One region of the Asticcacaulis solisilvae genome, then DNA from elsewhere that is predicted to be linked to it. Evidence: riboswitches for the same ligand, from Rfam matches in the RefSeq annotation. Region 1 holds a riboswitch; the other holds the start of a gene.
The links. A riboswitch is a leader RNA that binds a small molecule or an ion and turns the genes downstream of it on or off. The one in region 1 is predicted to bind cobalamin.

Region 1 (15,257 bases):
GCGACGCCGCTGTCGGTCAGGTGGATGATATGGGCGCGGCGGTCCGTGGGATGGCGGCGGCGTTCGATCCAGCCATCCTTTTCCAGAGCATCGAGGAACAGGACCAGGGACGACTTTTCGATGCCCGACGCCTGGGCCAACCGCGTCTGGGTCAGGGTGCTTTCCTGATGCAGTTCGCGCTGCGCCCACAGGGTCGCGAGAACGACGACCTGGCCCATATGCAGCCCCGAGCCTTCGAGCGCCCTGGCCAGGCGGGCATTGAACAGGCCGTGGACGTGGGCCAGGACGTATCCGAAGCTGCGCGCATGGACCTGGACGATTTCGTCGTCGAGCGGCGCAGGATGGATCGGATTCATGGGCATCTCCTTGGACGGTGAACATAGGGGGCCGCGGCGGCAGTTTCAACAATCTTATATAATCCATTTGCAGATTGTCTAATATTAGATTATCTGTTTATCAGACGATATTGAGGAGATGTTTCCATGCGCCGTCTGTTCCCGATCCTGTCGCTGTTCCTGTTGTCGCCGCTGGTCGGCGAATATCTGTTGGGCAGTTTGCCCATGTCGATGATCGCCATCCTGCCTTTGATGGCCGCCATGTACGGATCGGGCGCCCTGCTGATCCGCGAAGTCGTCCGCCGCACCGGCAAGGGCTGGCCGTCGATCGTGCTGCTGGCCACGGCCTATGGCTTCATCGAAGAGGGCTTCATTACGCAGTCCCTGTTCAATCCCAACTACATGCACCTGCGCCTGCTCGATTTCGGCTATCTGCCGGCCATCGGCACTGCCCTGCCCTGGGTGATTTTCGTCATCTCCATCCATGTCATCTGGAGCATGAGCGTGCCGATCGCCCTGACCGAGACGCTTTATAACGACAAGCGGACCGAGCGCTGGCTGGGGCCGGTCACCATTCCCCTGTTCGCGCTGGTCTTCCTGGCCGGTTCGGCCCTGATCGCGGTCTTTACCTACAAGCAGGTGCCATTCATGGCGTCGGTGCCGCAACTGGTCGGCAACGGGCTGGTCGTCGTTGCTTTGATCGTCGCGGCCCTGCTGTGGCCGAAGCCGAGCGAAACCACCGGAAAGCCCGCGCCGCATGCGGCCATCCTGTTCGGCGCAGCCCTGTTGTCCGGGTCCGGATTAATGATCATCGAACACCTCGGACCGGCGCTGGCGCATTGGCCGTGGACGGTCGGCGTGGCCTTGATGCTGGGCTGCGAAGTCGCATTCGTCGCCTTTATGGCGGTCTTTACGCTGGGCCGCTCATGGACGGCGGTGCAACGCTTCGCCGTGATGGCAGGCGGGCTTATGGTCTATGTCTGGCAGGGCTTCATGACCGACATGGAGCTGCACGGCAAGGCCGACCTTCAGGGCCATATGGTCATCGCGGCGGCCTTCGTCCTGCTGTGCGGCGTCGCGGGCTGGCGGGCCTTCAGAGCCACGCGTTGAATGGCTGGGCGGCAAGACTCTCCGCCCGCCACGGCTCCGAAAGGCGCCGCACCGCTTCCCGGCCCGCCTTGCCGAGCGCTTCCCGCAGAGCGTGGGACTCGACCAGTTCGCGGATCGCGGCGCTTAAGGCATCGAGATCCGGATCGGCCCAGACCTGATCCGGATCCTTCTCCAGGCCGGTATAGGGACCGTCGACATCGTCGATGCGGATGAGGGCGAAGGGGATCAGCCGCGCATTGCCGCTGTTCATAAAGTCGAGATTGCCGGAATAGCCGGTAGCGATCACCGGCACGGCCGCCGCCATGGCCTCGGCCAGCGGCAGGCCGAAACCTTCGGAGCGGTGCGGCGACAGCACGATATCGAAGCAGGCGGAAAAGCGGTCCATGTCGGCATCGCTGAAGCGTTCGGTTACCAGCCGGATGTCCTCGCGTTCATTGAGGATGGCGTTCAGGCGCTGCGCCGTGGCGCGGTCGTCGCCGAGGTCGCTGGCCTTGAGCGTCAGGCGCGCCGTCTCGGCGGGCTGGGGAAAGGCCCGGGTCCAGGCCTCGATGCTGCCCCAGGGATTTTTGCGTACGGCCGACGACTTGGTGTCGAACAGCGACAGGACTTCGACCAGGCCCGGCTGTAGCCCGAAGCCTTCGCGCAGGGCATTGCGCTCGCCATGGCCCTTGACCACAGGCAGCGGAACCGGATGCGGCATCAGGCGCAACCGGTCGATCAGGTCGAGCCGACCTTCGGCGGTAAAGGCCTGAGACAGCGCGTCGTGGACGTAGCGGCTGGGCACCCAGATTTCGTGCAGGAAGTCGGCCATCCAGACCCAGCTGGCCGGCACCTTCGGGGTTTCCCAGGCCCAGTAGCCGATACGGTAGCGGCCGGCCCACTGCGCCGGGGCATGGGCCAGCAGCGCGACCATCAGTTCGGCGGGATTGGCATGGATATACCAGACGCCGCCCCTGCCCGGCAGCTCGGCCCTGCCTTTCAGGATACCCCGGAAGGCAGGGCGCAGGTCGTGTTCGGTAATGAAATAGCCAGCCGAACGAAGCGCCGCAGCCGACAGCCGGCCGGCGCGCCCTATGCCCAGGGACTCGTTGAAAAAGCCCGAGACGACGAAATCACCGGCCTTGAGCGCATCATGCGGCGTGGCCTTGGGCCAGTGCCGCGACCGCCAGCGGACAAGCTGCCACAGGGCGCCATGGATAAGCGGCAGGCGATAACGAAGAGGGAGATGCCTGAGGCGCAGCATAAGAGACCGGGAATCGGAGACGCACCGACCCTAACGGGTGCGCACGCCCGGTTCAATCACGGACATATGAAATTAAAGGCCCAGCCAGCGGCGGCGTTGCGTCCAGTAGGTGCGGAACTGATCGGCCTGGATGGCGTCTTCAAACGTCACGACCTTGACCTGGTTGGCGCCATGGGTGTCGGCACGGACGGAGATCGAATCGGTATTCTGAATGGAGGCGGCTTCTACAAACTTGAAAAACGCACCGAGGAACGCATCCTGTTCCGACGGCGAGTCCATGTTAAATTCAACACTAACCACGCTACACCTCAATTGTCTGAGACGACACCGGACAGGGATAGGGCTGTAACCCGCAACCGTCGATGTGAAGTCCGCGCAAATATTGTCAAGTTCGTGCAAAAACGTGTGCACTGCACAATAGTCGGAGTGAAGCGCAATTTTAAGCGCTTGTCAAAGCCTAAGCATGGTAAACACCTGACACGCCAAGGGTGTGGCGCGATTGTCGCAAAAACGTCAATCGCGCGAATTTTCCGAAGGCGGACGGACTTAATCTACCGTTTCGGCCTTTTTCGACGCAGGTTTGGACTCCGGCTGCAACAGCTTCCTGATGTTGCGCGCGGCCTGGCGGATGCGATGCTCGTTCTCGACGAGGCCGATGCGGACATAGCCTTCGCCATATTCCCCGAAGCCCAGGCCCGGCGCCACGGCGACGTGCGCCTCCTCGATCAGCAGCTTGGCGAAGTCGATCGACCCCATATGCTCGAACTTCGGCGGAATCTTCGCCCAGGCGAACATCGAAGCCGGCGGCGGCGGGATATCCCAGCCGGCGCGCTTCATCGAGTCGATCAGCACGTCGCGGCGCGATTTATAGGTCGCGCGGATGTCGTCGACATTGTCCTGCGGTCCGTTGAGCGCCGCGGCCGCCGCCACCTGGATCGGCGCGAACCCGCCGTAGTCGAGGTAGGACTTGACCCGCGCCAGCGCCGCGCAGATTTCGGAATTGCCGACCACCATGCCGATGCGCCAACCGGCCATGGCGTAGGTCTTGGACAGCGAATTGATTTCGACCGAACGCTCGATGGCGCCTTCGACCTGGAGCAGCGAAGGCGGCGGATTGTCGTCGAAATAGATTTCCGAATAGGCGATGTCGGACAGCACGAGCAGATCGTGCTTCCTGGCCAGGCGGATGACCTCCTTGTAGAAGTCGAGATCGACCCACTGCGCCGTCGGATTCGACGGGTAGGACACGATCATCACCGACGGCGTCGGCACCGAATGCTTCACCGCCTTGTCGATACCGGCCAGGTATTGTTCCGGCGACAGGGCCGGAACGTGGCGGATGACGCCGCCAGCCATCAAAAATCCGAAGGCGTGGATGGGATAGGCCGGGTTCGGACAGATGACCGTGTCACCCGGCGCCGTAATCGCCATGGCGAGGTTGGCAAAGCCTTCCTTCGAACCGAGCGTGGCGACGACTTCGGTATCGGGATTGAGCTTCACGCCATAGCGGCGGTCGTAATAGCCGGCCATGGCCTTGCGCAGGCCCTGCACGCCCTTCGACACGGAATAGCCGTGCGTCTTGGGCTTCCTGACGGTTTCCACCAGCTTGTCGACGATGTGCGGCGCCGTCGGCATGTCGGGATTGCCCATGCCGAAATCGATGACGTCGACGCCTTCCGCGCGCAGCCGAGCCTTGACCTTGTTGACCTCTTCGAAGACGTACGGAGGCAGGCGGCGGATACGGTAAAAGTCGCGCATGACGGTGAGGGACCCGAAGACCAATGGGAGGGAACAAAAAGCGATGAGACGCGTCATATGGCCGATGTCTCGTCGTTTGTCATCCCACGAAGTGTGCTTTTTTCGGAAATTTTTGCGCAACGTGGAAAAACTGTGCGCAAATGACACGCCGGACGGACACCCGTCCTTAATAGCTGTCTGTCATAATTTCGCGGGAAAGACCTTGTTTGCAAAGAGTACAGGTAATGAAGCGTTTGTATTCCGGTGCCTGGATGGCGGCCCTGCTGCTGATCGCGCCGGTAGCCGTCCATGCCCAGTCCATTCCGGTGACGGGCGGCAAGCTGTTGCTGACCGGCGGCGTCAGCCAGGTCGAAGGTTCGGCCGGCGGCGGCCTTACACCCTGGGCGGTCATCGGCGGCAATGACAGCGCGGGCCAGTTCGGCGGCAACGCCTATGCCACCGAAATCAAGACCACCGATTACAAGATCACCTCGCAAGGCGTGCTGTTCAGCGTCGACAACCGCATCGAACTGTCGGCGTCGCGCCAGGCGTTCGACACGCAGGCCGTCGGTGCAGCGCTCGGCCTGGGCTACGGCTACACGATCAACCAGACGACGCTGGGCGCCAAGGTGCGGCTGATCGGCGACGCCGTGCTGGACCAGGACCGCTGGCTGCCGCAGATTTCGGCGGGCGTGCAGTACAAGTCCAACGACAAGGCGGGCCTTGTCACAGCCTTGGGCGCGCGCAGCGGCAAGGGTACCGACCTTTATCTCAGCGCTACCAAGCTGTTGCTGGCGCACAGCCTGCTGCTCAACGCCACGGTGCGCGAAACAAAGGCCAACCAGTACGGCATACTGGGTTTCGGCGGCATCGACGACAAATACCATACCGAATTCGAGGCTTCGGCCGCCTATCTGCTGAGCAAGCGGCTGGCTGTCGGCGCCGAGGTGCGCGCCAAGCCCGACAACCTGGCCGTCGCCCATGAAGGCACCGCCTATGACGCCTTCGCCGCCTATGCCTTCAACCGCCACCTGTCGCTGACCGTCGCCTATGTCGACCTCGGCAATATCGTCACGCGCCGCCAGACCGGCTTTTACGCCTCGCTGCAAGCCGGCTTCTGATCAGGATCATCCCATGCGTTTCTTGTGTATCGCCCCCGTTATCGCCCTGGCCGGCTGTCTCGTTTCGGCGACGGCCCAGGCGGAAACCTATCCGCCCGCCGCGCCGGTCATCGCCCACGACGACCATCTGTACAAGGCGTTCGGCGGCCATGACGGCCTGGTCCACATTACCGACGACCTGTTCGTCAATGTGATGGCCGATCCGCGCATCAACGGCTTTTTCGAGCCGCAGAAGATTCCGCACATCAAGGCCATGCTGGTCCTGCAATTCTGCCAGATCCTGGGCGGCGGCTGCACCTATACCGGCCGCGAGATGAACGCGACGCACGCCAAGATCGGCATCCACGAAGGCGACTTCAACGCCCTGGTCGAGGACCTGCAAAAGGCGATGGACAAGAACCATGTGCCGTTCGCCGCGCAGAACCAGCTGCTCGCGGCGCTGGCGCCGCAGCACCGCGCCATCGTCTACAAGCCGAGCGGCGACGACGTTCAATAATATAACCATATAAAGATATCTTTATATCTTTATTGACTTTGGCCCCGACCTGCCGCATACAGGCAGGGTCGAGGTTCCGTGTTGCGTGCATCACGGCCAAGAGGGAAGCCGGTGCAAGGCCGGCGCTGCCCCCGCAACTGTAGGCGGCGAGCCAAGATCCACTATGCCATTGGACAGGTCCCGACACGGACCGGCCCGAGAAGGCGGATCAAGGCCGTGACCCGCGAGCCAGGAGACCTGCCCCGACCGCATATCCAACCCGGGCGGTGGGCCGCGGGCTGCGTCGTCTTTTCGTTCCGTATACGGATCGTTATCGCCGACGTGTGCCTGAAACTCCCCGACCGATCATTACGGGGACCAAAGTGTCAAACCTCCAACTGCCCGTCGCCACGCTCGGGACACCGCGCATCGGCCTGAAACGGGACCTCAAATTCGCCCTCGAATCCTACTGGGCTGGCAAGACCGATCAGACGGCGCTGCTGCAGACGGCGGCTGAGCTTCGCGCCGCCAACTGGGCACGGCAAAAGGCGCGCGGCGTCGATATCATTCCGTCGAACGATTTCTCGCTCTACGACCAGATGCTGGACACCAGCTTCATGGTGGGCGCCATTCCAGCCATCTACGGCGCAAAAGCAGACCTCGGCACCTATTTCGCCATGGCGCGCGGCTCGCAAAAGAGCCACACCGAAACCTGCGAACACGGCCATGTCCATCATCACGGCCACGGCGTGCCGGCGCAGGAAATGACCAAGTGGTTCGACACCAATTATCACTACATGGTGCCGGAATTCACGCGCGACCAAACCTTCCACCTGACCTCGTTCAAGCCGCTCGATGAGTTCCTGGAAGCCAAGCGCCAGGGTTATCACACGCGTCCGGTTCTGGTCGGGCCGGTGACCTTCCTGAAGCTGGGCAAGAGCACGGACGAAGGCTTCGATCCGCTGTCGCTGATCGATCGCCTGGCGCCGGTCTATGTCGATATCCTGACGCGCCTGCGCGACGCCGGCGCCGACTGGGTGCAGGTGGATGAGCCCGTGCTGGCGCTCGACGGCGAGCCGGCCATAACGGCTGCCCTGAAGGTCGCCTATGCGACGTTCGCCGAACAGGTGCCCGGCCTGAAGATCATCGTCGCCAGCTATTTCGGCGGCCTTGAGGAAAACCTCGACACGGCCGTTGGACTACCCGTCGCCGGTCTGCATATCGATCTGGTGCGTAAACCGCAGCAACTGAACCCTGTCCTCGACCGTGCGCCGGAGGGCCTGGTCCTGTCGCTGGGCGTGATCGACGGCCGCAATATCTGGCGCGCCGACCTGGCCGCGATCGTTGACACGCTGGAGCCGGTCATCGCCGCCCATGGCAAGGACCGCTTCCAGATCGCGCCGTCATGCTCGCTGCTGCACGTGCCGATCGATCTCGACCTGGAAGACGCGCTCGACGCCGACGTCCGGTCGTGGCTGGCCTTCTCGGTGCAGAAGATGAGCGAACTGGTGACGGTCGCCGGGGCGTTGCGCGGCGGCTACGAGGACTCGGTTTCGAGCCTTGCCCTGCTCGACGACTCGACCCAGGCCGCGGCGGCGCGCCGGACGTCTGCCAAGATTCACAATAAGGCGGTCGCCGCGCGCCTGGCCGCCGTCACCGCCGCCGACGGGCAGCGCAAGAGCGCCTTCGCCGCCCGCGCCCGGGTCCAGCGCGCGCAGTTCGCCCTTCCCGCCTTTCCGACTACGACCATCGGTTCCTTCCCCCAGACCGCCGAAGTCCGCAAGGCGCGCTCGGCCCATGCCAGGGGCGAGCTGAGCGCGGAGGGCTACGAAGCCTTTCTCAAGGCTGAAACGGCGCGCGCCGTCGCCTGGCAGGAGGAGATCGGGCTGGATGTCCTGGTGCACGGCGAATTCGAGCGCAACGACATGGTGCAGTATTTCGGCGAACAGCTGTCGGGCTTTGCCTTCACCAAACACGGCTGGGTTCAGTCCTACGGATCGCGCTATGTCCGCCCGCCGGTCCTGTTCGGCGACGTGTCACGTCCCAAACCCATGACGGTGCAGTGGTGGTGGTTCGCGCAATCGCTGACCGGCAAGCCGGTCAAGGGCATGCTGACCGGACCCGTGACCATACTCAACTGGTCGTTCGTGCGTGACGACCAACCGCGCTCGGAAAGCTGCCGTCAGATCGCCCTGGCCATCCGCGACGAGGTTGCCGACCTTGAGGCCGCCGGCTGCCGGATGATCCAGATCGACGAAGCCGCCCTGCGCGAAGGCCTGCCGCTGCGCCACCGCGACTGGCAGACCTATCTCGATTGGGCGGTCGAAAGCTTCCGGCTGTGCGCCTCGGGCGTGGCGGACGAAACGCAGATCCACACCCACATGTGCTATTCGGAATTCAACGCCATCATGGACGCCATCGCCGCCATGGACGCCGATGTCATCTCGATCGAGACCTCGCGGTCGAAGATGGAGCTGCTCGATGTCTTTACGTCGAAAAAGTATCCGAACGAGATCGGGCCGGGCGTCTACGACATCCATAGCCCGCGCGTGCCGGAGGTCACCGAGATGACCGGGCTGATGTCGCTGGCCCGCCAACGCCTCGACGACACGCAGCTATGGGTCAATCCCGACTGCGGCCTGAAAACGCGCAAGTGGGAAGAGGTCAAGCCGGCCCTGGTCAACATGGTCGCGGCGGCGAAGGCGTTGCGAGAAGACGCCTAATCCTCGACAAACTGCCGGAGGGCTTCGAGGCGCGTGTCCCATTGCCGCGACATCGCATCGATGAAGGCGCGCGCCGCATCGAAGCCTTCCGGGTCTATGTCCCACAGGGTTTCCCGGCCCTGGCGGCGATGGCGCACCAGGCGGGCACGGCCGAGCATATTCAGATGCTTGGTCACCGCCTGGCGTGTCATGCCGGTACCTGTACTTAAACGCACCGTCGAGGCAGGACCGCCTTCGCCCAGACGCCGGATCAGGCCAAGTCGCGTCTCATCGCCCAGCGCCGCGAAGACCTCAGCGTGCAAGGTAGGCCTCGATCAGGCCCATCTGCGCCGTCCAGCCGCCGTCGTTCATTTTAAACGCCTCGGCGCGGCGGTGTTCGGGCAGGTTTTCGAAGCCGGCTTCGGTCAGCACCAGCCGTGTCCCGCCTTCGGTTTCCGACAGGGCAAAGGTGACAAGAGTCATCGGCTCAGTCGAATAGTCCGTGTCCGGATCGGTTGCGTAAGGGTGCCAACCGAAGGCGAAGCGCGTCATGGGCTCGATCGTCTCGATACGCAGCAGGACCGGTTTGCCCGCATAGGGTTCCTGCATCTTCGCGATATCCGGATTGACGGTGGTCGGCGCGATGGCGCCCGTGATGTCCTGGCCCGCGACGAAGGGGCCGTCCAGCTTCATGCCGAACCAGCTGCCGAACTGCGCCGAGTCTGAAATGGCGCGCCAGACCTTTTCCAGCGGCGCTTTCAGCATGATTGTCTTTTCGATGCGGTCAGTCATTGGCAACTCCATGGTTGCGCTTTTTTAGCCACGCGCCTTATAAATAGCAACCCAAAAGTTGCCTTTCTCGTGCAAGGGAACCGTGTTATGCAACCCCCATGAGCCGGGGGAAAATCATTTGGGCGATAGCCGGCGTCTTGCTGGCTTGGGCGGCGGCGGTGGCCTTCTGGTTCGAGCCGGAAAGCCTGACCCTGACGCAGCTGGATGTCGCGACGCCGTCGTGGCCGCAGACGACGGCGCCGTTGCGCGTCGTCCTGCTGTCCGACCTGCATATGGACACCCTGCACATGACGCCGGCGCGGGTGCGCAGCATTGCCGCCCGCGTCAATGCCATGCGTCCCGATGTCGTTCTGTTTGCCGGAGACTATATCGGCGGCGATGTCTTCAAGGGCCGCAAGGAATTCGGCGCGCGGCCCCTGCGTCCGCCGGAACAGATCGCGCTCGACGAAGAAGGCCTGCGCACGCTTGGCGCCTTCCAGGCAAGGTATGGCGTCTACGCCATCATGGGCAATCATGACTGCTGGTGGGATTGCGACACGGTGCGCAAGATCCTGGCGACGACGCATGTCAGGCTGCTGGAAAACCAGGCGGCGCGGATCGCACGACCGGAAGGTGATGTATGGATCCTGGGCGTCGAGGACGGCCAGACCGAGCATCCCGATTTCCCCGGCACTGAAGCCCAGGCGCCGAAAGGGGCGGCGACTGTTGCGCTGACGCATAATCCCGGCCTGTTCGACTGGGCGTCCAATAGTGTCGGCATCCAGATGTCAGGCCACAGCCACGCCGGACAGGTACGATTTCCACTGATCGGCGCACCGATCACCGTCTGCCGCCACACCAACGATACCGCCAAAGGCTGGACCGTAATCGGCAACCGCATCCTGGTGGTGACGCGAGGTCTGGGATCGAGTGGGATTCCCGTCCGTTTCAACGCGCCGCCGCAGATCATGCTGCTCAATGTGCATCCGGGACCGGCGGCGAAAGTCACCGCGGTCCCGGACGTCTGGCTGCATTAAAGCCAAGCTTTAGAGGTTGGCCGCCCGCTTGAGGAAGGTCTCGACCACGGTCTTCATTTCGTCCGCCTGGTTCGACAGGCTGCGCGAGGCTTCGGTCACGGCGCCCGACACCTCGCCGGCGTCGGCGGCCGAGCGGTTCAGTTCCTCGATCGTCGCCGAGGCTTCGCCCGCGCCCTGCACGGCGGTCGACAGGCTGACGGTGATTTCGCGCGTCGCCTGGACCTGCTGACGCACGGATTCCGAGGTGTTTTCGGAAATGCCCTGCATCTGGACGATGACGTCGGCGATGCTGCCGATTTCATGCGTCGTGCGGTCGGCGGCGCGGCGGACATCGCCGATCCGGTTGCGGATTTCCTCGGTCGCCTTGGACGTCTGGTCGGCCAGGCTCTTGACCTCGTGCGCCACGACCGCGAAGCCACGGCCGGCATCGCCCGCCCGCGCCGCTTCGATGGTGGCGTTGAGGGCCAGGAGGTTGGTCTGCTTGGCGACCGACGAGATCAGGTCGACGATTTCATTGATCCGGGCGACCGCCTGGGTCAGGTCGCCCACCACCGACCGGGTCTGGTCGGCGCGCTGCGACGCTTCGCGGGCGACATCGGCCGAGGCCGAGGCCTGGCGGTCGACTTCGGAAATCGTCGCGCCCAGTTCCTCCGAGGCGGCCGCCACGGCGCTCATGGAATCGCGCACCGAGAAGATCGAGGTCACCGCCGAATGGGCGCGGTTGGCATTGTCCGAAGACGCGGTGTTGAGGATCGAAGCGCTTTGCTCGAGGTGGCCGGACGCCTTTTCGACGCCACGGATCAGCCCGGCGAATTCGCTGTTGAAGCCACCGATCAGGCTTTCCATCTCGGCGGCGCGTTCCAGACGGGCGCGGGCGGCCTCTTCGTGTTCGGCGCTGAGGGCGCGGCTTTGCTGGGTTACGTCCTTGAACACTTCCAGCGCCTGGACGACCTGGCCCAGTTCGTCGCCACGCTGCAGCTGGCGCGGATCGACCGACATGTCGGCCGCCGCCAGACGGCGGGTGGCGTCGGCGATGGCGCCGATCGACTTCGACGTGCTGCGGCCGATCATGACGCCGAAAGCGCCGGCGACGACGGCGGCAATGCCGGCGATCAGGGCAATCAGCATGCCCTGGCCCTGCGCCGAGTGCACACTTTCGGCCGCCTGGGCCTTGGCGCGGGCTTCGGTGCGGTCCAGCACCTTCTGCACGATGGCGTCGGTGTTCTTTTCAGAGGTGGCGTATGGCCCCAGGAAGGAGATGGCGGCGTTCAGGTCGATTTCGAGCATCGAGGAGACGAATTCCACGGCGCCCTTCTGGCCGTCGATTTCCTTGATCAGCTCGTCATAGGCCTTCTTGTCCTCGGGATCGGTCGCCTTGGCGGCGCGCGCCTTGACGCGGTCCTGAAGCGACTTCAGGTTCTCGGCGATCCTGGACGCGTTGGCGCTGCTGCCGGTCGTGGTGTCGCCACCGGCGCGCGCGGCCAGCGCGTTATAGAGGTCGCGGGCGTCGCCGCGCAGGTCGGCCCGGACCTGGCTCAGGAACATGGCGTTTTCCATCGTGCCGTTGACGACGGTTTCCATGCGCCGGGCCTGGGCGCCGAGCGCCAGGGTCGCGGCGATGGCCAGGGCCGCGATCAGCACCATGGCGACCACGGACGGAACCAGGAATTTCCAGATAAACGGCCAGTCTGACGGCCGGGTCCAGCTTTTGATCGGGGAGGTCATGGCATGCACTCTAGGAGAGGAGGAAGCCGCCGGGCGGAAGGCCCGGCGGCTATGGTGTTACCAACGCTTGGACAGGGAGACCAGGACGGTCGACGGAACCTTGAAGCCGGCGGTCTGGACGTGGGCGCCGCTGAGGTTCTGACCGCTGACTGCCAGGGTCATCTGGTGGCCCAGGTCATAGCCGATATTGGCGGCCAGCGTCGTGTAGGCCGGGATCTTCACGATGGCGTAGGTCGTCGGCGCGAAGGTTTCGAAATGACCGGTCTGATGGACGAAGGCATCGAGCGTCCATTTGCCGCCGGCCCAGCCGATGTTGAAATTGGCGCGTTCCTTGGGCGACAGGCGGGAGAAGTCGACGCGGCTGGCGACGACATCATGGCCGGCAAGCGCCGTATCCTTGATGTCCGTGCCGGTATAGTCGCCGCTCCAGTGCGCATTGCTGCCCAGCTTGCCCGAAGCCGAGATCTCGAAGCCGTTCATCTTCGAATTCGAGGCGTTGTCCCAGCCGATCGCCGGATAGGTCGTCAGGGTCGGATACTGCAGCAGGTGCGTCGAGTCGGGCTGGCCCTTGATGTTGTCGCTCGACTGGCTGAACAGGCGGATGCCGAGCTTGGCGGCCTTGAAGCTGTGGTCATAGGAGACCTCGGTGTTTTCGACCACGCTGGGCGCGATCGTCGGATTGCCCATGACGGCCAGCGCGCCGCCGGTCACCGGCACCACCAGCTGGAAGCTGCCGAGCTCGATCAGGGTCGGGGCCTGGACGCCGCGGGCGCCCATCAGACGGACCGTATCCTTGTCGCTCAGACGCCAGACCAGGCCGGCATTGTAGCTGAAGGTCGAGAAGTCGCGGTCCCAGTTGGCGTTGCTGGCCAGGGGGAAGCCGGCCGGGAAGGTGCCCGTGCGCTTGAGCGACACATTGTCCGAGCGGACGGCCAGGGCCGTGCTGACCGTGTCGGAGATCGCCCAGTTCCACATGGCGGACGGCGCCACGACGCGATAGCTGACCTGGCCGCCGGCCAGCGGCGTCGTCGGCATTTCGTTGTTGCGGTATTCCACGCCGAGGCGGAAGGTGTGCTTGCCGACCTTGAACAGGTCCTGGACCTGGTAGACGCTGATGGTGTTGCGCAGGGTGATCGGCCCGCCGAGGTAGTTGTCGACGCGCAGGGTGTTGCGATAGGCGGTCGCCGTCACCAGGCCCAGCGAGGTGTCCGAGGTCAGGTTAAGCTTCACCGAACCGGTGATGTACTTGCCGAAGATGGCGTCATAGTTCGAGACGCGATCGGACGCCTGGGTATTCGAGTACGAGCTTTCGAAGCGCAGCTCGGTCTTGTCGGTCAGCGACGCCACGGTATCGAGGTTGAAGGTGGCGCGGGACGGCGTCGCCCAGTACTGGTTGGAGGTGAAGTTGGACGTATTGTCCCATTCGTCCATCTTGGCGGCCCCGGCGGAGATGCGGGCCGACAGTCTCGGCGTCAGGCGCATCGTCTGGACCAGCGACACTTCCTTGTCGTTGCGCGAGCCGACCGTCACCGAACCCGAGCCGACATTATCGTACTTCGGATTGTAGGTGATGATGTTGACGACGCCGGACACGGCATTGAAGCCGAACAAGGCTGCGTTCGGGCCTTTCACGACTTCGATCTGGCGGATTTCCGACAGCTGGACCGGAATCGTCGACCAGGCGGTGAAGCCGTAGTGGTCGAGATAGACCTGGCGGCCGTTGACCAGAACCAGCAGGCGCGGCGACATCGGCTGATCATAACCGCGGATGCCGACATCGCTGCTCTGGCTCGACCAGTTCAGCACGTCGACGCCGGCGACACGGCCGAGCAGGGTCGGCAGGTCGTGGGCGCCCGAGCGCTTGATGTCGTCGGCCGAAATGATGGTCATGTCGACCGGCACTTCGGTCGAGCGTTGCGGCGAACCGGTGGCCGAGGTGGTGACGGGCTCCCCGAACAACTGTTCGAGCGAGCCATAGTCGATCGACTGGGCGTGGGCGCCGGCGGCGAAGGCCAGCGGCAGCAGGGCCGAGGCGGCGATTTTACAAACGATTGCGACTTTACGCATGATACACTCCACAGGCCCGGGGCCTAGATTTCCTTGATCATCATCTTGAAGGCGGCCTTGAACTTGGCGCCAACGGCGGCGGCGGTCGCGGAATTGACCACGATTTCGACCTTGGGGGTGGCGGCCACGCCCATGACACAGGCGCCCGACTGGACGCAGGCCATGTCCGAGCTGATGCTCAATGTCTTCTTCGACTTGGCGACGGCGCCCACGGCGGCGTAGTTCACGCCGTGCGTCATGTAGAAGGCGCCGACATCGCCGGCCGAGGCGGCCGCGCCGGCTTCGACCGGCTTGCCCACGATGGTGGCGCCGCCGGCGGCCATGCCGCTGCCCAGGGCCGACATGACCTCATCCTTCTCGGCGACCGAAGCCGGCTTCGAGGGATCGAAAACGATTGCAAAAACGACTTTGCCCGAGGGCCCGCCGTCAAGGAAGGTCAGGGTCCGTCCGGCGACCTGGATTTCACGGGCGCCGTCGGCATGGACACATAAAGGGATGGAAAGCAGCGCCATGGCCGCTGCCGCGCTTGCGAAACGCAAAGGACGTTTTGTCATTGTAAGCCTCACTGCTGGACACCACTTTCTGGTGCCATTGGGGCCAAACAATCGGCAAAATGGCTAACAAAAGGTTATGGTTTGAGTATTTGTGCAAAGGTTTGCAAACTGCACTTGACAGATCGACTTACTGTTCCCCGGCGGCAAGCGTTAATAACCGGATGGCATTCCGAAATATAAGGAATTTCAGCGGTATTACCGGGTATAACCTTGTGTTTTACAGAAATTCCGGGCTTTTCACGGCACTTTTTGCAAGCCGGTATGACCGCGCCCGGCCCCGTCGAGGGCTGCGGTAAGCAGAAAGTCGGACCGGCAATTCCGTCCCGCGGCAGCCGGGCGTTAACAGCCGGGCGGCCAAGTCCTGTTGCGGTGCGGCATTA
Region 2 (15,257 bases), 1.1 Mb from region 1:
CGATCATGGAATGCTCCGTTTCAATGGAAACCATATGCCGCGATATCAGAAGGCAAGAAAGGGGAAATCTGTGGATCCCCTTTAAAAAAGGCCGGTACACACAAGGTGGCCGGCCTTTTTCCAAATCAGTCCGCGGCGACAGTCACCGGTCCGTTGGGACGGGTTTCCTTGCACAGCCAGATCAACGGGATCAGCAGCAGGACGATGATCGCCGAGATGCGGAAGAAGTCGAGCGCCGCGCCGAGATAGGCCTGGCCCATGACCTGGCGGACCAGTACGCCGGCGCCCTGTTGTGTCGTCAGGCCCAGCGCATGGGCGCCGTTGATGGCCGTGCCCACCGCATTGGAACCGCCCGCCGGACCGCCCATGATTTCGGACAGGCGTGTCTGGTGGTTGGCTTCGAAGTCGTCCCAGATGGTCGTCGCCAGCGAGGCCGCGAAGCTGCCGGCGGTGATCCGCGCGAAGTTCGACAGGCCGGACGCTGCCGGAACCGCCGGGCCGGGCACGCCGTTGAGCGAGATCGATACCATGGCGATGAAGAAGAAGCTCATCGCCACGCCCATGACCGCCATCGGCGCCGCCAGTACGAAGAAGCTGCTATCGGGCGTATAGAGCGAGCGCATGTAGAAGCTCAAGCTAAAGAAGATCATCGACACGGTGGCCAGGATCCGCGCGTCATACTTGTTCAGCATGCGCGCGGCGAACGGCGTCATGATGACGGCGATCACGCCCGACGGCGCGGCGACCAGGCCGGCCCAGGTGGCGATATAGCCCATCTGGGTCTGCAGCCACAGCGGCATCAGCAGGTTGTTGCCGAAGAAGATGGCGTAGCCGATGCACATGACGATGACGCCGAGCGTAAAGTTGCGCGTCTTGAACAACTGCAGGCTGACGATCGGGTTCTTGTCGTACAGCTCCCAGATCACCCAGGCGATAAAGCCGACGATGGCGACGACGGTTTCGACGACGATGGCCGGCGACGAGAACCAGTCGACGTCCTTGCCGGTGTCGAGCATGACCTGCAGCGCGCCGACCCAGACGACCAGCAGGGCAAAGCCCGTCCGGTCGATCGGCCGTGAGAAGGTCGGGGTTTCGCGATCCGACAGCGACCGCCAGGATATAAAGGCACAGATGGCGCCGACCGGCAGGTTGATGAAGAAGATCCACGGCCACGACATGTTGTCCGATATCCAGCCGCCCAGGATGGGGCCGAAGATCGGTGCGACCAGGGTCGTCATCGACCAGATGGCCAGGGCGGTCGAGCGTTTGTTGGGCGGGAAGATCATCATCAGCAGCGCCTGGCTGCCGGGGATCATCGGGCCCGACACGGCGCCTTGCAGCACGCGGAACAGGATCAGCGCGTCGAGGTTCCAGGCGATGCCGCACAGGAAGGAGGCGATGGTGAACAGGATGACCGAGGCGACGAAGACCTTGACGACGCCGTAGCGCCCCATCAGCCAGCCGGTCAGCGGCACCGAGATGCCGTTCGACACGGCGAAGCTGGTGATGACCCAGGTGCCCTGCGACGTCGAGACGCCGAGATTGCCGGCGATGGTCGGGACCGACACGTTGGCGATGGTCGAGTCGAGCACCTGCATGAAGGTGCCGAGCGCCAGCGCGATGGCGGTGATCCACAGCGTGGAGCCCATAAGGGGCGCGGGGCCGGCGGGCACGGCTGCCGCGGGACGGGCGCCGGAGTCTGCGGTGGGAGAGGAAGACGACATGGGCGCCTCTGAAAAGAATATCCGGCTATTTTGGGAAGGCCGTTACACGGGACACTCGTCGCCTCGTCTTGACTTCTCCTCTCCCCACTTGAGGGGAGAGGACGGGAGCGGTACGCGACCGGGTGAGGGGTAACCGTCAGCAGATGCGAGCGCTGAAGGTAAGGTAGACCCCTCATCCGGCCCTCCGGGCCACCGTCTCCCCTCAGGCGGGGAGAAGGGAAGTCAGTTCGAGGCTTTGATGCCTTACGCAACAGCCCAGGCTCTTGAAGAGGGAGGTGAGGGGTCTTGCCGGGAAATAAGACCCCTCATCCGGCCCTGCGGGCCACCGTCTCCGCCGGGGGCGGGAGGAGACGGGAAACGCTTTTACTTAGAGGTGTCGATCTTGGCGGTCATCGACAGGCCGACGCGCAAGGGATGGGCGGCGACCTCCTTCGGGTCGAGGTCGATGCGCACCGGCAGGCGCTGCACGACCTTGATCCAGTTGCCCGAGGCGTTCTGCGCGGGGATCAGCGAGAAGGCGGAACCCGTGCCGCCCGATATCCCGCGGACGGTGCCGTGGTACTTGACCGACTTGCCGTAGAGGTCGGACGTCAGCTCGACCTTCTGGCCCGGATAGACCTGCTTGAGCTGGACTTCCTTGAAGTTGGCGTCGACATAGGCGTGGTCGGTCGGCACGACGGTCATCAAGGGCGTGCCTATGGCGACCTGCTGGCCGACTTCGATGGCTTTCTTTGACACGATGCCGTCGGCCGGGGCCTTGACCACCGTGCGCGACAGGGCCAGTTCGGCGGCATCGAGGCGCGCCTTGGCGGCCAGGACTTCCGGGTTCTGGTCGGGCGAGACGCCGGCGAACAGGGTGGAGTTGTTCTGGCGCTGGCCGCCGGCCGCGGTCACGGCGGCGCGGGCGGCGTCACGGCTGGCAACGGCATTGCTCATCGCGGCCTGGGCCTTGGCGAAGGCGTCCTGGGCGTCGGTCAGCTCTTCCTGCGAGACGGCGCCCGAGGTCGCCAGCTTCTGGCGGCGGGCAAGGTTGGTTTTCGCGGTGTCGAGATCGGCCTGGGCGGACGCGATCTGGGCATCGGCGCGTTCGACATCGGCCTGGCGGGCGCCAAGCGCACCGGCCAGCGCCGCGTCGTTGGCGACATAGCCCTGGACGTGACGTTCGGCCAGGGCGAGCGCGGCCTGGGCCTGCTCGACGGCGATCCTGGCGTCGGCGTCGTCGATCGTGGCCAGGACCTGCCCGGCCTTGACGTGCTGGGTTTCCAGCGCGCTGACCGAGGCGATCGGGCCGGCGACCAGGGCGTTGACCTGGGCGACATCGGTGCCGACATAGGCGTTGTCGGTCTCGACATAGTGCGAGGCGTAAAGGGCGTAATAGGCGCCCCAGCCGATGACGCCGATGACGACGGCGGCGCCGACATAGGTCAGGAGCTGCTTGCGCTTGGCGTTGTTGTTCTGGGCGGGGCGGGTATCGACCGCGGCGCGGTCGGCAGTCGGAGCGGCAGTGTCGGGCATGGTCTAATCTCGTTCGGTCAAATTATGTTCGGAGCTTAAGCGGCAGTCATTCACGCGGCAGACATTCACGCGGCAGACTGGCCACCCAGCGCCTTGATGAGGGCGATGTCGAGGGTGAGGGCGCGGCTCTTCAGGTCGGCGACGACGCGACGCTGCTGGATCAGGCTCTGTTCGGAGACGAGAAGCGCGGTGTAGGTCGTAAGCCCGCCATCATAGCGCAGCTTGGTTAAGCGATAGGCCTCTTCATAGGCGTCGAGCGCCTTTTGCGAGGCCGTCAGGCGGGTTTGCAGCGCGCGCTGGCTCGACAGGTTGTCGGCCACCTGCTGCATGGCGGTCAGAACGTCCTCGTTATAGCTGGCGATGGCCAGCGCGTGCTCGGCCTCGGCCGACTTGAGGTTGGCGTTCAGGCGCCCGCCGTCGAAGATCGGCAGCGACAGGGCCGGACCGACCCCGCCGATGTCGGAGCCCGACTTGAACAGGTTGCTGACGTGCAGGGCCTGCACGCCGGTGAAGGCCGCTAGGTTGATATTGGGATAGAAGGCGGCGTGCGCGGCCTTGATGTCGGCCGAGGCCGCTTCGGCGCGCCAGCGCGCGGCGATGACGTCGGGGCGGCTGCCGATCAGGTCGAGATTGACCTGGGCGGGCATGCCGGCAAAGGCCTGCGCATCGGGCTTGAGCACCGGGCGCGTCAGGGCTTCGGCGCGGTCGGGCGAAGCGCCGGCCAGGGCTGCGATGGCGTGCTTGGTGATTTCGATCTGTTCGTCGAGTGCGGCCAGGTCGGCCTGGGCGGCGTAGACGCCGGCGGCGGCCTGGTCGTATTCGGCCTGGTTCGAAACGCCGCTGTCGAACTTCTGCTTGACCAGGTTGGCGCTGTCCTGGCGGATGCCGACGGCGCGGTCGGCCAGGTCACGCGACTGATAGAGGCGGTCGAGTTCGACATAGGCGCTGGCGATGGCGGATGTCAGGACCAGCTTGGCCTGGGCGGCGTCGGCCGTGGCGGCGCGGGCGCTGTTGGTCGCCGCGGTGATGGCCGCGCGGTTCTTGCCCCAGAAGTCGAGGTCCCAGTCGAAATTGAAGGTCACCTGGCCTTCGTCGGCATAGCCGTCCGGCAGGAAGGCCTTGGGGAACAGGTAGTTGTACGACTGCTTGAACTCATCGGCCTTGGCGTTGAACGACAGCGACGGCAGGACCGAGGCCTTGGCCGATCCGGTGATGGCCTCGGCATTGTTCAGGCGGGCTTCTGCCATGGCCAGGGTCGGCGAATTCGAGAAGGCTTCGCGCATCAGGCCCGACAGTTGCGGGTCGCCGAAAGCCTGCCACCAGTTCTGCGACACGGCTTCGGCGATCGGATTGTCGGTCTTGGCCGAGCTGTTTTCCTTGGCGAAGGGCGCCGTGTGCGGCACGGTCGTGCAGGCGCTTAAAAAGAGAACCGAAGCCATGGCGGTGGCGCCCAGGGTCCAAAAATTCCGAGGGTGGTGGCGGGGGGAGGAGGCTTGCTTTGTCATCGGCTTATCTTGCGGCCTATATCTTGAATAACCGTACGGTATGGTCATCTATTGGCTGGACATATAGTCGGAACTCCGCTATCTGTCAATATGACCATACAGTACGGTTCAGGAAAATTTTTGCGATGCAAAAGAGTAGCGTAGCGTCCGTAGAGGCGCCCAATGCCAATGAAACCAACGAAGAAACGACGCGCAAGGGGCGCGGCGACCGCCGTGAACTGATTCTCGACGTGGCCTCGGAAGTCTTCCTGAAGGAAGGCTACGCGGCGGCGTCCATGTCCGAAATCGCCGCCCGTCTCGGCGGCTCGAAGGGCACGCTTTATAACTACTTCAAGAGCAAGGAAGAGCTGTTCGGCGCCTATGTGCTGCGCAATTGCGAGATGCACCGCAGCCAGGTCGGCGAGCTGCTGAAGGTGGACGGCGACGCGCGCACGGTGCTGACCGCCTATGCGCGCCGCTATCTCGAAATCTTCACCTCGGAAAAGACGCTGCAGAACTGGCGCGTGATCTCGGCCGAAAGCGCCAAGTCGCCGGAAATCGGCCGCGCCTTCTACGAAAGCGGACCCTTGCAGGGCGTCAAGCTGCTGGCCGGCTTCCTCGACAAGGCGGTCGGACGCGGCGAGCTGAAGATCGGCGACACGGTCCAGGCCGCTCATCAGCTGATTTCGCTGATTCATGGCCGCATGATCAAGGCGCGGCTGCTCAACTATATCCCGGTGCCGTCGGCGGAAGAGATAGAGGTCGAGGTCCAGTCGGCCATCTTCGTCTTCCTGTCGGCCTACGGCGTCTAGGCGTGAAGCGGCTTTACGCCATCATTGCCGTTATTTCCGCGATCGCCGTTGCGGTGATCGCGCTGGCCGTCATGACCTTCGGGACGGCGGTGGCAGGCGAACGTCCGCAGGGCCGCATGCAGACCTGCACGGCGCAATGGCGTGAAAGCGGCGCCGATCGTTCGGGGTATAAGGCGTTTATCCGGCAATGCCTGAACGCCACGCCGGCGGCTCGGCCTGTTGCTAAGACCAGCGCGCATCCCGGCAACCGCATGAAGATCTGCGGCGCGAAATGGCGGCAGGCCAAGGCGTCCAATGCGACTCACGGCCAGACCTGGCGGCAGTTTTCGACGGCCTGTCTTAAGGGCGCCTAGTCCTGCTGCTCGCGCAGTGACTTCACCAGGTTGAACACCATGGTCTTGGCTGTCTCGTCGTGGCCTTCCTGAGCGAGATTGTACAGGGTCTGCATGACCTCGCCGGCGATCGGCGCGACGTGGCTCTGGTTCCCCACTTCGAAAATCCCCGGCAATACGGGCTTTCTGACTTCGTTGTCGTCCACCAGGGTCTCGGTGACCTTTTCGCCCTCGCGCAGGCCGGTGAAGGTGATCTTGATGTCCTTGTCCGGGCGCAGGCCGTAGAGGGTGATCATGCGCTTCGCCAGGTCGTGGATGCGCACGGGCGTGCCCATCTCGAGAATATACAGCCCCGAATGGGTTTCCGGCGTGCGTGCATTGTTCATCGCCGCGGTCAGCACCAGCTGGACCGCCTCGAAGATGGTCATGAAATAGCGTTCGGCGTCGCGGTCGGTCAGCGTGATCGGGCCGCCCTTGCCGATCTGCGACTTGAACAAAGGCACCACAGAACCCGTCGAGCCCAGCACATTGCCGAATCGGACGACGCAGGCCTGGTGCGTATCGGAAATCTGCGTGCGGATCAGATGTTCGGCCAGCCGCTTGGTGGCCCCCATCAGCGACGACGGCGCCACGGCCTTGTCCGACGAGATCAGCACCAGGTGCTTGACGCCGGCGGCCTTGGCGGCATCGATTACATATTGCGTGCCCAGAACATTGGTCAGCACGGCCTCGCACGGGTTCGACTCGACCATCGGCACGTGCTTGAGGGCGGCGGCGTGGAAGATGACGTCCGGCCGGGCCTCGGCCACTACGGCGGCCAGGCGTTCGCGGCGCCGGATCGAGCACAGGATGGGGTGCGCGCAGCGGTCGGGGAATTCCTCGCGGATGGCCCGGTCGATCTCATACAGCGCCAGTTCGGAGTGATCGACCAGGGTGACATGGCCGGCGCCCAGGGCCAGGGCCTGCTTGCAGATTTCGGAACCGATCGAACCGCCGGCGCCGGTCACCAGGATGCGCTTGCCCGTGTAGAAGGCGCGCAGGGCCTCGGTGTCGAGCTGCACCTGCTCGCGCTGCAACAGCGCGCTCACGGATTGCGCGTCACTGGGATCCGGCAGGATAAGCTGAGGCGCTTTGCCGAAGGAAACCAACCGGTACAAAGAACGGAGCAGTCGGTAGTTGGACAGACTCATGAAAAACCCGGCGAATTCGGCAAGCGGCACGTATTGAGCCGATAGCCAGGATTTTCGCAAGAGCTTTGGCGGTTTTACGGATAAATTTTTGCCCTCAAAACGTGAACCTGCGTTATATGACCGTCAACAGGAGCGACCGGTGGTAGACGTTTTGTTTTTTGGGAAGATGGCGGACATCGTGGGCGCGCGTACCCGGCGGATCGATGCCGGCGGCATGTATCTTTTTACCGTGCGCGACGATGTCTTCAAGAGCGCCCTGAAAGACGGCCGCGTGACGCTTTCCGATATCCGCATGAGCATCAATCGCCGGCAGGTCACAGCGGATGTGGCGCTGAGCGACGGCGACGAAGTGGCCTTCTTTTCCATATTTTCGGGAGGCTGACATGGCGGCCGTCGATATCCGGCTTCTCGAAGACGCGCTCGATCTGGCGGCAGCCAGTGCCGAATTCACCGCGACGCATGGCACCGTGGGCGCCGTGGCCACCTTTGCCGGCATGGTGCGAAGCGAAGCCGGCGCGGTGGATCACCTTTACCTCGACTGGTATCCCGGCATGACCGAGGCCTCGTTCGCGGAGATCGCGGACGCGGCGGTGGCGCGGTTCGATATCTCGGCCATCGCTGTCCATCACCGCTGTGGCCGGGTCGAGGCCGGGCAGGCCATCGTCTTCGTCGCGGCCGCCAGCCGGCACCGCCGCGCGGCGCTCAACGCGGTCGACTACGCCATGGACCGGCTGAAATCCGAGGCGGCCCTGTGGAAGCGCGAGGGCGGACCGGGCGGCGAACGCTGGGTCGAGCCGCGGGCGGAAGACAAGAAGGACCTTGAAAGGTGGACCGATGAGTGAGCTTTCGCATCTCGACGACCAGGGCCGGGCGCGCATGGTCGACGTATCGGACAAGCCGGTGACGGCGCGCACGGCAACGGCCGGGGGGCGGCTGATCTGCGCGGTGGAAACGGTGGCGCTGGTGCGCGAGGGCCGCACGCCCAAGGGAGCGGTGATCTCGACGGCGGAACTGGCCGGCATCATGGCCGCCAAGCAGACCTCGACCCTTATTCCGCTTTGCCATCCGCTGGCCCTGACCAAGGTCGCGGTGGCGATCGCCATCGACGACGCGCTGCCGGGCTTTGTCATTTCCGCTGAAGTGCGGACGTCCGGCCAGACCGGCGTCGAGATGGAAGCGCTGACGGCGGTCAGCGTGGCGGCGTTGACGCTCTATGACATGCTGAAGGCCGTCGACAAGGCGATGCGCATCGAAGGCATCGCTGTGACGTCGAAGTCCGGCGGCAAGGGCGATTGGGGCGGCGCATAAAGGAACGGCAGGGGCCGGAGGCGCCTGTGGTCAAATCCTTCGGCCCTAAAAGAACCGCTGGGCCGGAGGCGCCTGCGGCCAAATCCTTCGGCCCTAAAAGAACCGCAGGGGCCGGAGGCGCCTGCGGCCAAATCCTTCAGCCATAAAAGAACCGCAGGGGCCGGAGGCTCCTGCGGTTCGACATCGACCCGGAAATGTTTAAAAGAACGTGATTATATAAACCAAATTTTTTCGCAGTGCACAACCCCTATTTTGCGTTATTTACTCAAAACATGCGGGTGTGGACGCCAAGCCACAACCGGCGGCCGGGCTGGCCGTAACCGTCGGCCGTTTCATAGCGCGTATCCGTTATATTATCGAGCCTTCCGTACAGCTCAATATGCTCATTTACAGCATAACGGACCCGGATATCGGCGATGGCATAGCCCTTCAGACGCGTCGAATTGGCCGCATTGTCGAAGCTTTCTCCTGACAGGCGAATTCCGCCGCCGAGGTGAATTTTTTGCGACGCAGCATATTCCACATTGAAATTGGCCAGGAAATCCGGCCGGCGGGCCAGGTGGTTGCCGACATAACCGGCCGACTCGTTGCGTGTCGACAGGCTGCTGGCATTGCCGCTGAGGGCGAGGGCGTCGCCGACCTGCTGGCGCCATTCGAGTTCGACGCCCTGTGCCTTTGCACGCGCGATATTGGCGTAGGTGAAGGTCGAATTGTCGAAGTCGATCAGGTCGCGCACGGTTCGCGTGAAAAGGGAAAGCGACACCTGGCCGGCGCTGTAGGTGAAGTCGGCGCCGCCGTCGATGTTGAGGCCCTTTTCCGGCTTCAGCGTCGCCGTGCCGTAGTCGCCGTAGAGCTGGTAGAGGCTGGGGATCTTGATGCCCTGGCCGGCGCTGGCGTGCAGACGCCAGCCGCCCGACAGGGGCAGGCTGAGCGAGGCCTGGGCGATATCGAGGCCGCCGAAGCTCGACGCGTCGTCATGGCGCGCCGACACGGTCAGGTCCGCCGCACCGATGGCCTGCGCCACCTGGCCGTAGAGGCTGCTGACGGTCATGTCGTGGGCGCTGAGCGGCGAATAGGTCGAGGCGGTGCGCATGTCGTCGCGCTCCCACTTGGCGCCGGCGAGGAAACGCGTCGTGTCCGACAGGCGATAGAGCAGGTGGTAGTCTGCCGCCAGCAGCCGGCCGCGGCCGGTAAAGGTCGAGGCGCCGGTGTCGTCATAGAGGTCGCGGCTGGTTTCGGTCAGGTTGACCGACAGGTTTTGCGAACCGTGGGCGAATGTATTGGTCAGGCCCAGCGCGCCCAGGGTCGTGTCGCTCTTGCTGTATTCGCCGTCGTCGCCGAAGGCGTAGGACGGCGGCACGAAGCCGTCCGTGTCGGTGCGGTTGTGGGTGTGGGCCGCCAGGACGTTCAGCGTGGTATGGGCGTCGAAGGCATAGCTGGCCTTGCCTGACAGTTGTGTCTGGGTGAAGCCGTCGCGCTCGGTGCCCTGGTCGTAGGCCGAGACGCCGCGGTCGTTATAGGCCGATGCGAAGAGGCGCCAGTTGAGGCCGCCCGACTTGCCGCCCAGGCCGAGGCGCGCCGAACCGTACTGGTCCAGGCCTTCCAGCGACAGGTCGCCTTCCAGCGGGGCGCGGGCCTGGCGCGTGGTGATGCTGACGACGCCGCCAAGTGCGCCCGAGCCCCACAGGGTCGACAGCGGGCCGCGCAGGACTTCGATGCGCGCCGCGTCGCCGACCGACAGGAGGCCGGCATCGACGCCGCCGCCGACCTGCGACGGATCGTTGAGCGCGATGCCGTCGATCATGTAGAGGGTGTGGTCGGCGCCGGCGCCGCGGATCGAGGTCGAGCCCGATGCGCCCGGGCCGCCATTGCTGACCAGGCTGAGGCTGGTGGTACGCGCCAGCAGGTCGGTCAGGTCCAGCGACTGGTAGTTCCTGATGTCGGTTTCGGTGATGACATCGACGGCCTGGCCGACGCGCGACACCGGCAGGGGCTCGCGCGTCACGGTGACGACGACATCTTCAGCGTGGGCAAGGGCAGGGAGGACAAGCGCTGCCGCCGCGGCGGACAGAAAAAGGGATTTCGACATGAAAGGTCGGCTTTCGGTCAGAAACGAGAGCCGGACAGGGGCGACGACGCGCGTGACCTGCCGGTTCACAAAACACATCGTCTCTAAAGGGAGGCTTCCCCGTTCGCCCGGCACACCTCGACCCGGCAAAGGACGACAGCCACGGCAGGTCTCCTGACTTGCGTCTCGGGCGCTCCATCGTCGTCTTCCCCGAGGCTTCAGGTGACCGGTAACGATGAAACTCGACGCTTACAGTTGCGAGGACAGTCCGGGACTTACACCCGGTTCCCTATTCTCTTCCCTCCCGGGAAGCACCGCTGGCACGCCCGGGCCTTACGGGGGCGGGGGGCGCGCGTCAACCCTGCCCGGACCGTTACCAACAGGGCTGTGGCGTATCGGTCACGCCTCTTCGGGCGTCAGGGTCTGGAGGCTGAGGGCGTGGACAGGCCCCTTCAGTTCCTCTGCCAGCACGGTGTTGACCTGACGCTGGCGGGCCACACGCGACTGCCCTTTGAAGGCTTCGGAGACGATAGTCACGGAAAAATGGCTTTCGCCCCCTTCACGCGCGCCCGAATGCCCACTATGTTTGGCGCTGTCGTCCTGGATATCCAGGCGCACAGGGGCGAAGGCCTGGTTTAGCTTCGATCGGATACGATCAGCGACACTTGCCATGGTCAGGCCTCCCAAGCCCGCGAAATCAAACGTTGTTAAGCTTTAAGGGTGATATTTCATCATATGAGCGATGAATTTAAGTACAAGCCCCGTTTCATGGACATGCGTATTCGTCCACCGAAAGAAGGCGAAGAGAAGACCCGTCGTCCCGAGGACGACGTGTTGCAGCTCAAGCCGGGGCAAAAGCCGTGCGAATGGCCCGAGTGCCACAAGGCCGCGACGGCGCGTGCGCCGAAGTCGCGCGAGATGATGAACCAGTACTATAACTTCTGTACGCTGCATGCGTCGGAATACAACAAGAACTGGAACTTCTTCTCGGGCATGTCCGAGGGCGAAGCCCGGCGTCATCGCGAATCGATCTCGACGGGCGACCGTCCGACCTGGGCCTTCCGCGCCTCGCGCCTGTCGCGCGAAGCGGCGAACATCGCTGCCAAGGGCACGCAGGCCAAGGGCTTCTACGATCCGCACAGCGTCTTTGGCGCCGGCGCCGCGCCGCAGCGCGAAGCCCCGCGTCCGGTCGAGAAGCAGTACGGCAAGATCGAACGTCAAGCCTTTGCCGACCTGGACCTGGAAGCCGGGGCGACCTGGGACCAGATCCGCGTGCGTTACACCGAGCTGCTGAAGCGTTGCCACCCGGACAATAACGGCGGCGACCGCTCGGCCGAGGACAAGCTGCAGCGGGTGATCAAGGCGTACAAAGTCCTCAAAAAGATGCAGACGTCGTAAAAGCCCTGAATTTGGCGATCTGCGTCGCAGTCGTCGCTTGCGGGTATTTAAGTATACCCGCTGCGCTAGCCGGCTAGCATCTCATCCAAATTGAGGGCTTTTCCGGTCCGCGCGGGTTGTTGGCTGGTACTCCGCAACGCTCTTGCCAAGTTCTGACATATAGGCCTCCTAATCTTCGGATCAGGAGGCCTTGTCATGTCCGAACACCATACCGGCGGGTGCCAGTGCGGCACCGTCCGCTTCATCGTCGAGGGCGCGTTGGGGCGCGCCTCGATCTGCCATTGCCGCATGTGCCAGAAGGCCTTTGGCAACGCCTTCGCCCCCTTTGTCTCGGTGCGCGGGGCGACGCTGACCTGGACCAGGGCCGAGCCCGCGCGCTTCCAGAGCTCGAACCTCGTCAAGCGCGGCTTTTGCCCCAACTGCGGCACGCCGCTGACCTATGAGGCCCCGGACGGTACGGCGCTGGCCATCTGCGCCTTCGACCATCCCGAAACCATCGTTCCCGACATCCAGTACGGCGTCGAGGCGAGGATCCCCTGGGTGGCGCACGTCAATGACTGGCCTGTGCGCACGACGATGGAGGACCTGGCGGAAGCTCCGTTCCTTGACGAGATCGTCAGCTACCAGCATCCGGACGCGCCTTAACGCGGCCTTGGTTCCGGGCTATACTTCCGCCATGGAAACGCTCGCACCCTGGTCGGCCTTCCGCCGCGCCGCTGCCCGGCCTGCGGTCACGGCCCTTGTCGCCATGGCGGCCGGTGCGGCGATCGGGCTCAATCCATGGGCCTTGCTGTGGGCGGCGGGTGCGTGGGTCGTCCATCGTCGCGCGGCGAGCGAAACCCTGCGGTTCAAGGTCCTGGCCTGGGGCCTGTGCGCCGCGACCGGTTTCGCCATGGTCGTCCACATGGTAGCCGGCCAGATGATCATGGGCGGCCTGTCGGCGGTCGCGGCTGTCACCACGCTGTTCGTCGCCTTTCTCCCTGATGCGGCCGACCTGATCGACAACGCGCAAATGACCCGCCCATCCAAGCCCTGACACTTTTTAACTCAATCGCCGCATGGCTCCTCGCACGAGCTCGGGGCGCGCGGTCGCGCTTGCCCAAAGGGCGTAAGCCCTTTGGGAGTTCAAAAAAGTCTCGAAATGTTCACATAGAGGGTTGTGTCAGGGGCTTGAAAAGCTTAGCTGAAACCCTGTCCGTACCGTCCGTTGAAAGCGAAAGAAGTCATGTCCGCCGAACTTGAATATGCCGATCCGCTGCTGAACCTGAAACCCGACAAAAAGGTCAGCATTCGCGAGGTATTCGGCGTCGATTCCGACATGATGGTGCCGGCCTTCAGCCACCGCGACAGCCACGTGCCCGACATCGACGAGGCTTACCGCTTCGATCCGCAGACGACCCTGGCCATCTGCGCCGGTTTCGCCTTCGATCGTCGCGTCATGGTCCAGGGCTTCCACGGCACCGGCAAGTCGACGCACATCGAGCAGATCGCGGCGCGCCTCAACTGGCCGCTGGTCCGCGTCAACCTCGACAGCCACGTCTCGCGGATCGACCTGATCGGCAAGGACGCCATCGTGCTCAAGGACGGCCAGCAGGTCACCGAATTCCGCGAAGGCATCCTGCCGTGGGCGCTGCAGCGCCCGGTCGCGCTGGTGTTCGACGAATACGACGCCGGCCGCCCGGACGTCATGTTCGTCATCCAGCGCGTCCTGGAAGCGCAGGGGCGCCTGACCCTGCTCGACCAGAACAAGGTCATCAAACCGCACCCCTTCTTCCGCCTGTTCTCGACGACCAACACGATCGGCCTCGGCGACACGACTGGCCTCTATCACGGCACCCAGCAGATCAACCAGGGCCAGATGGACCGCTGGTCGCTGGTGACGACGCTCAACTACCTCAGTCACGAGGCCGAGGTCGGGATCGTCCTGGCCAAGGTGCCGGAGTTCGATACGCCGGAACGCCGGGGCATTATCGACGCCATGGTTCGCGTCGCGGACTACTCGCGCTCGGCGTTTGCCAATGGCGATATATCGACCGTCATGAGCCCGCGGACCGTCATCACCTGGGCGCAGAACACCCTGATCTTCAACGACGATCCGGAACTGGCCTTCCGCCTGAGCTTCCTCAACAAGAGCGACGAGCTGGAGCGCCATACCCTGGCTGAGTTCTACCAGCGCGCTTTCGGCAAGGATGTGCAGGAATCGGCGCTGAAGGTCCGGGTGATCTAAATTCCGGACTTCGGAGTGGTATGGAGGTCCGAGCTGACCCCTCCACCGCTTCGCGGTCCCCCTCCCCATCAAGATGGGGAGGAGAATTCTCGCAAGACACTCCTCCCTACGCGTAGCGTGGGGAGGGGGACCGCGAAGCGGTGGAGGGGTCCTTTCCACAAGCTCCGTACCTCCCATTCACCCTCGTTCCCGCCGCCATGCCGCCCAAAACGACCATCCTGTCCGAACCGTTCCGCAAGGCGCTGACGCACTCGACGCGTGCGCTTGCCGAGTCGCCGGAGCTTGAGATCGTCTTCGGCGCCGACGGCCCGCGCCGCGACGGCAACAAGCTGATCCTGCCGCATCCGCCGCGCGACCTAGCGCCAAAACAGGCCCAGGCCGCACGCGGCGTCGCCGACCGGGCAGCCCTGCGCATCGCCCACCACGACGACAGCATTCACGCCCGCGCCCGGCCGCGCGACGACGCCTCGGCGGACGCGTTCGACGCCCTGGAAGAGGCGCGCCTCGAAGCCGTGGGCGCCCGTGCGCTCATGGGCGTGCGCCAGAACCTGCATGCCGCCATGCTGACCGAGCTGGAGCGCAAGGGCACGGGCCGCAAGGAAGACAAGGCCGAGCTCAACTTCGCCGAAATGTTGGGCCATCTGGCGCGCGAACGCCTGACCGGCGATCCCGTGCCGGGCCTGGTCGACCGCGTCGTCAACCTGTTCCGTGGCGATATCGAAGGCAAGGCCGGGGCGCGGCTGGCCGAGCTGCTGCCGCTGATCCACGATCAGAAGCGCTTCGCCGACGCGGCGCGGAAAGTGTTGACCGACCTCGACCTGACCGACGACAGCCTCGACGCCGAACGGGAAAAGCAGGACCGCGGCGAGGACGAGCAGTCCGAAGGCGAGGTCGACGCCGAGCCCGACGACAAGGACGACACCGAGACCGAGGACGAGGCCAAGCCCGAGGCGCCGGAAGAGCGTGCCCAGGGCCAGGACCAGGCCGAGGAGGGCGAGGACGACTACACCCAGATGCAGGGCGACCCGCAGATGGCGTCGGAATCGGCCACGGACGAGATCCCCGACGGCGAGGCCGGCGAGGCGCAGTTCCGCGACGAACAGGCCCCTGAAGGCAAGGCAAAGCCGGAATACGAGATCTATACCAAGCAGTTCGACGAGGTCGTGACCGCCGAAGAGCTGTGCGACCCGCAGGAGCTG

Region 2: linked by a shared signal. The riboswitch ahead of AB8717_RS05565 (TonB-dependent receptor plug domain-containing protein) and the one ahead of metE (5-methyltetrahydropteroyltriglutamate--homocysteine S-methyltransferase) in region 1 are both predicted to bind cobalamin.

The regions. Positions count from the first base shown of each region.
Region 1 covers NZ_CP166196.1:67,968-83,224, reverse strand. The annotation lists gene AB8717_RS00380 (MarR family winged helix-turn-helix transcriptional regulator) at 1-356, opposite strand, end outside; gene AB8717_RS00375 (hypothetical protein) at 483-1,445, shown strand; gene AB8717_RS00370 (glycosyltransferase) at 1,429-2,688, opposite strand; gene AB8717_RS00365 (hypothetical protein) at 2,761-2,967, opposite strand; gene AB8717_RS00360 (LL-diaminopimelate aminotransferase) at 3,235-4,446, opposite strand; gene AB8717_RS00355 (DUF3034 family protein) at 4,671-5,546, shown strand; gene AB8717_RS00350 (group I truncated hemoglobin) at 5,560-6,042, shown strand; cobalamin riboswitch at 6,097-6,301, shown strand; gene metE (5-methyltetrahydropteroyltriglutamate--homocysteine S-methyltransferase) at 6,405-8,744, shown strand; gene AB8717_RS00340 (ArsR/SmtB family transcription factor) at 8,741-9,046, opposite strand; gene AB8717_RS00335 (SRPBCC family protein) at 9,036-9,515, opposite strand; gene AB8717_RS00330 (metallophosphoesterase) at 9,614-10,531, shown strand; gene AB8717_RS00325 (methyl-accepting chemotaxis protein) at 10,541-12,256, opposite strand; gene AB8717_RS00320 (TonB-dependent receptor plug domain-containing protein) at 12,314-14,323, opposite strand; gene AB8717_RS00315 (hypothetical protein) at 14,347-14,835, opposite strand.
Region 2 covers NZ_CP166196.1:1,187,457-1,202,713, forward strand. The annotation lists gene AB8717_RS05515 (isoaspartyl peptidase/L-asparaginase family protein) at 1-7, opposite strand, end outside; gene AB8717_RS05520 (DHA2 family efflux MFS transporter permease subunit) at 126-1,724, opposite strand; gene AB8717_RS05525 (HlyD family efflux transporter periplasmic adaptor subunit) at 2,088-3,239, opposite strand; gene AB8717_RS05530 (efflux transporter outer membrane subunit) at 3,305-4,678, opposite strand; gene AB8717_RS05535 (TetR/AcrR family transcriptional regulator) at 4,870-5,535, shown strand; gene AB8717_RS05540 (hypothetical protein) at 5,538-5,888, shown strand; gene AB8717_RS05545 (SDR family NAD(P)-dependent oxidoreductase) at 5,885-6,955, opposite strand; gene AB8717_RS05550 (MoaD/ThiS family protein) at 7,146-7,439, shown strand; gene AB8717_RS05555 (molybdenum cofactor biosynthesis protein MoaE) at 7,441-7,899, shown strand; gene moaC (cyclic pyranopterin monophosphate synthase MoaC) at 7,892-8,365, shown strand; gene AB8717_RS05565 (TonB-dependent receptor plug domain-containing protein) at 8,631-10,454, opposite strand; cobalamin riboswitch at 10,581-10,768, opposite strand; gene AB8717_RS05570 (BolA family protein) at 10,833-11,105, opposite strand; gene AB8717_RS05575 (J domain-containing protein) at 11,169-11,831, shown strand; gene AB8717_RS05580 (GFA family protein) at 12,027-12,476, shown strand; gene AB8717_RS05585 (hypothetical protein) at 12,508-12,867, shown strand; gene cobS (cobaltochelatase subunit CobS) at 13,057-14,058, shown strand; gene cobT (cobaltochelatase subunit CobT) at 14,256-15,257, shown strand, end outside.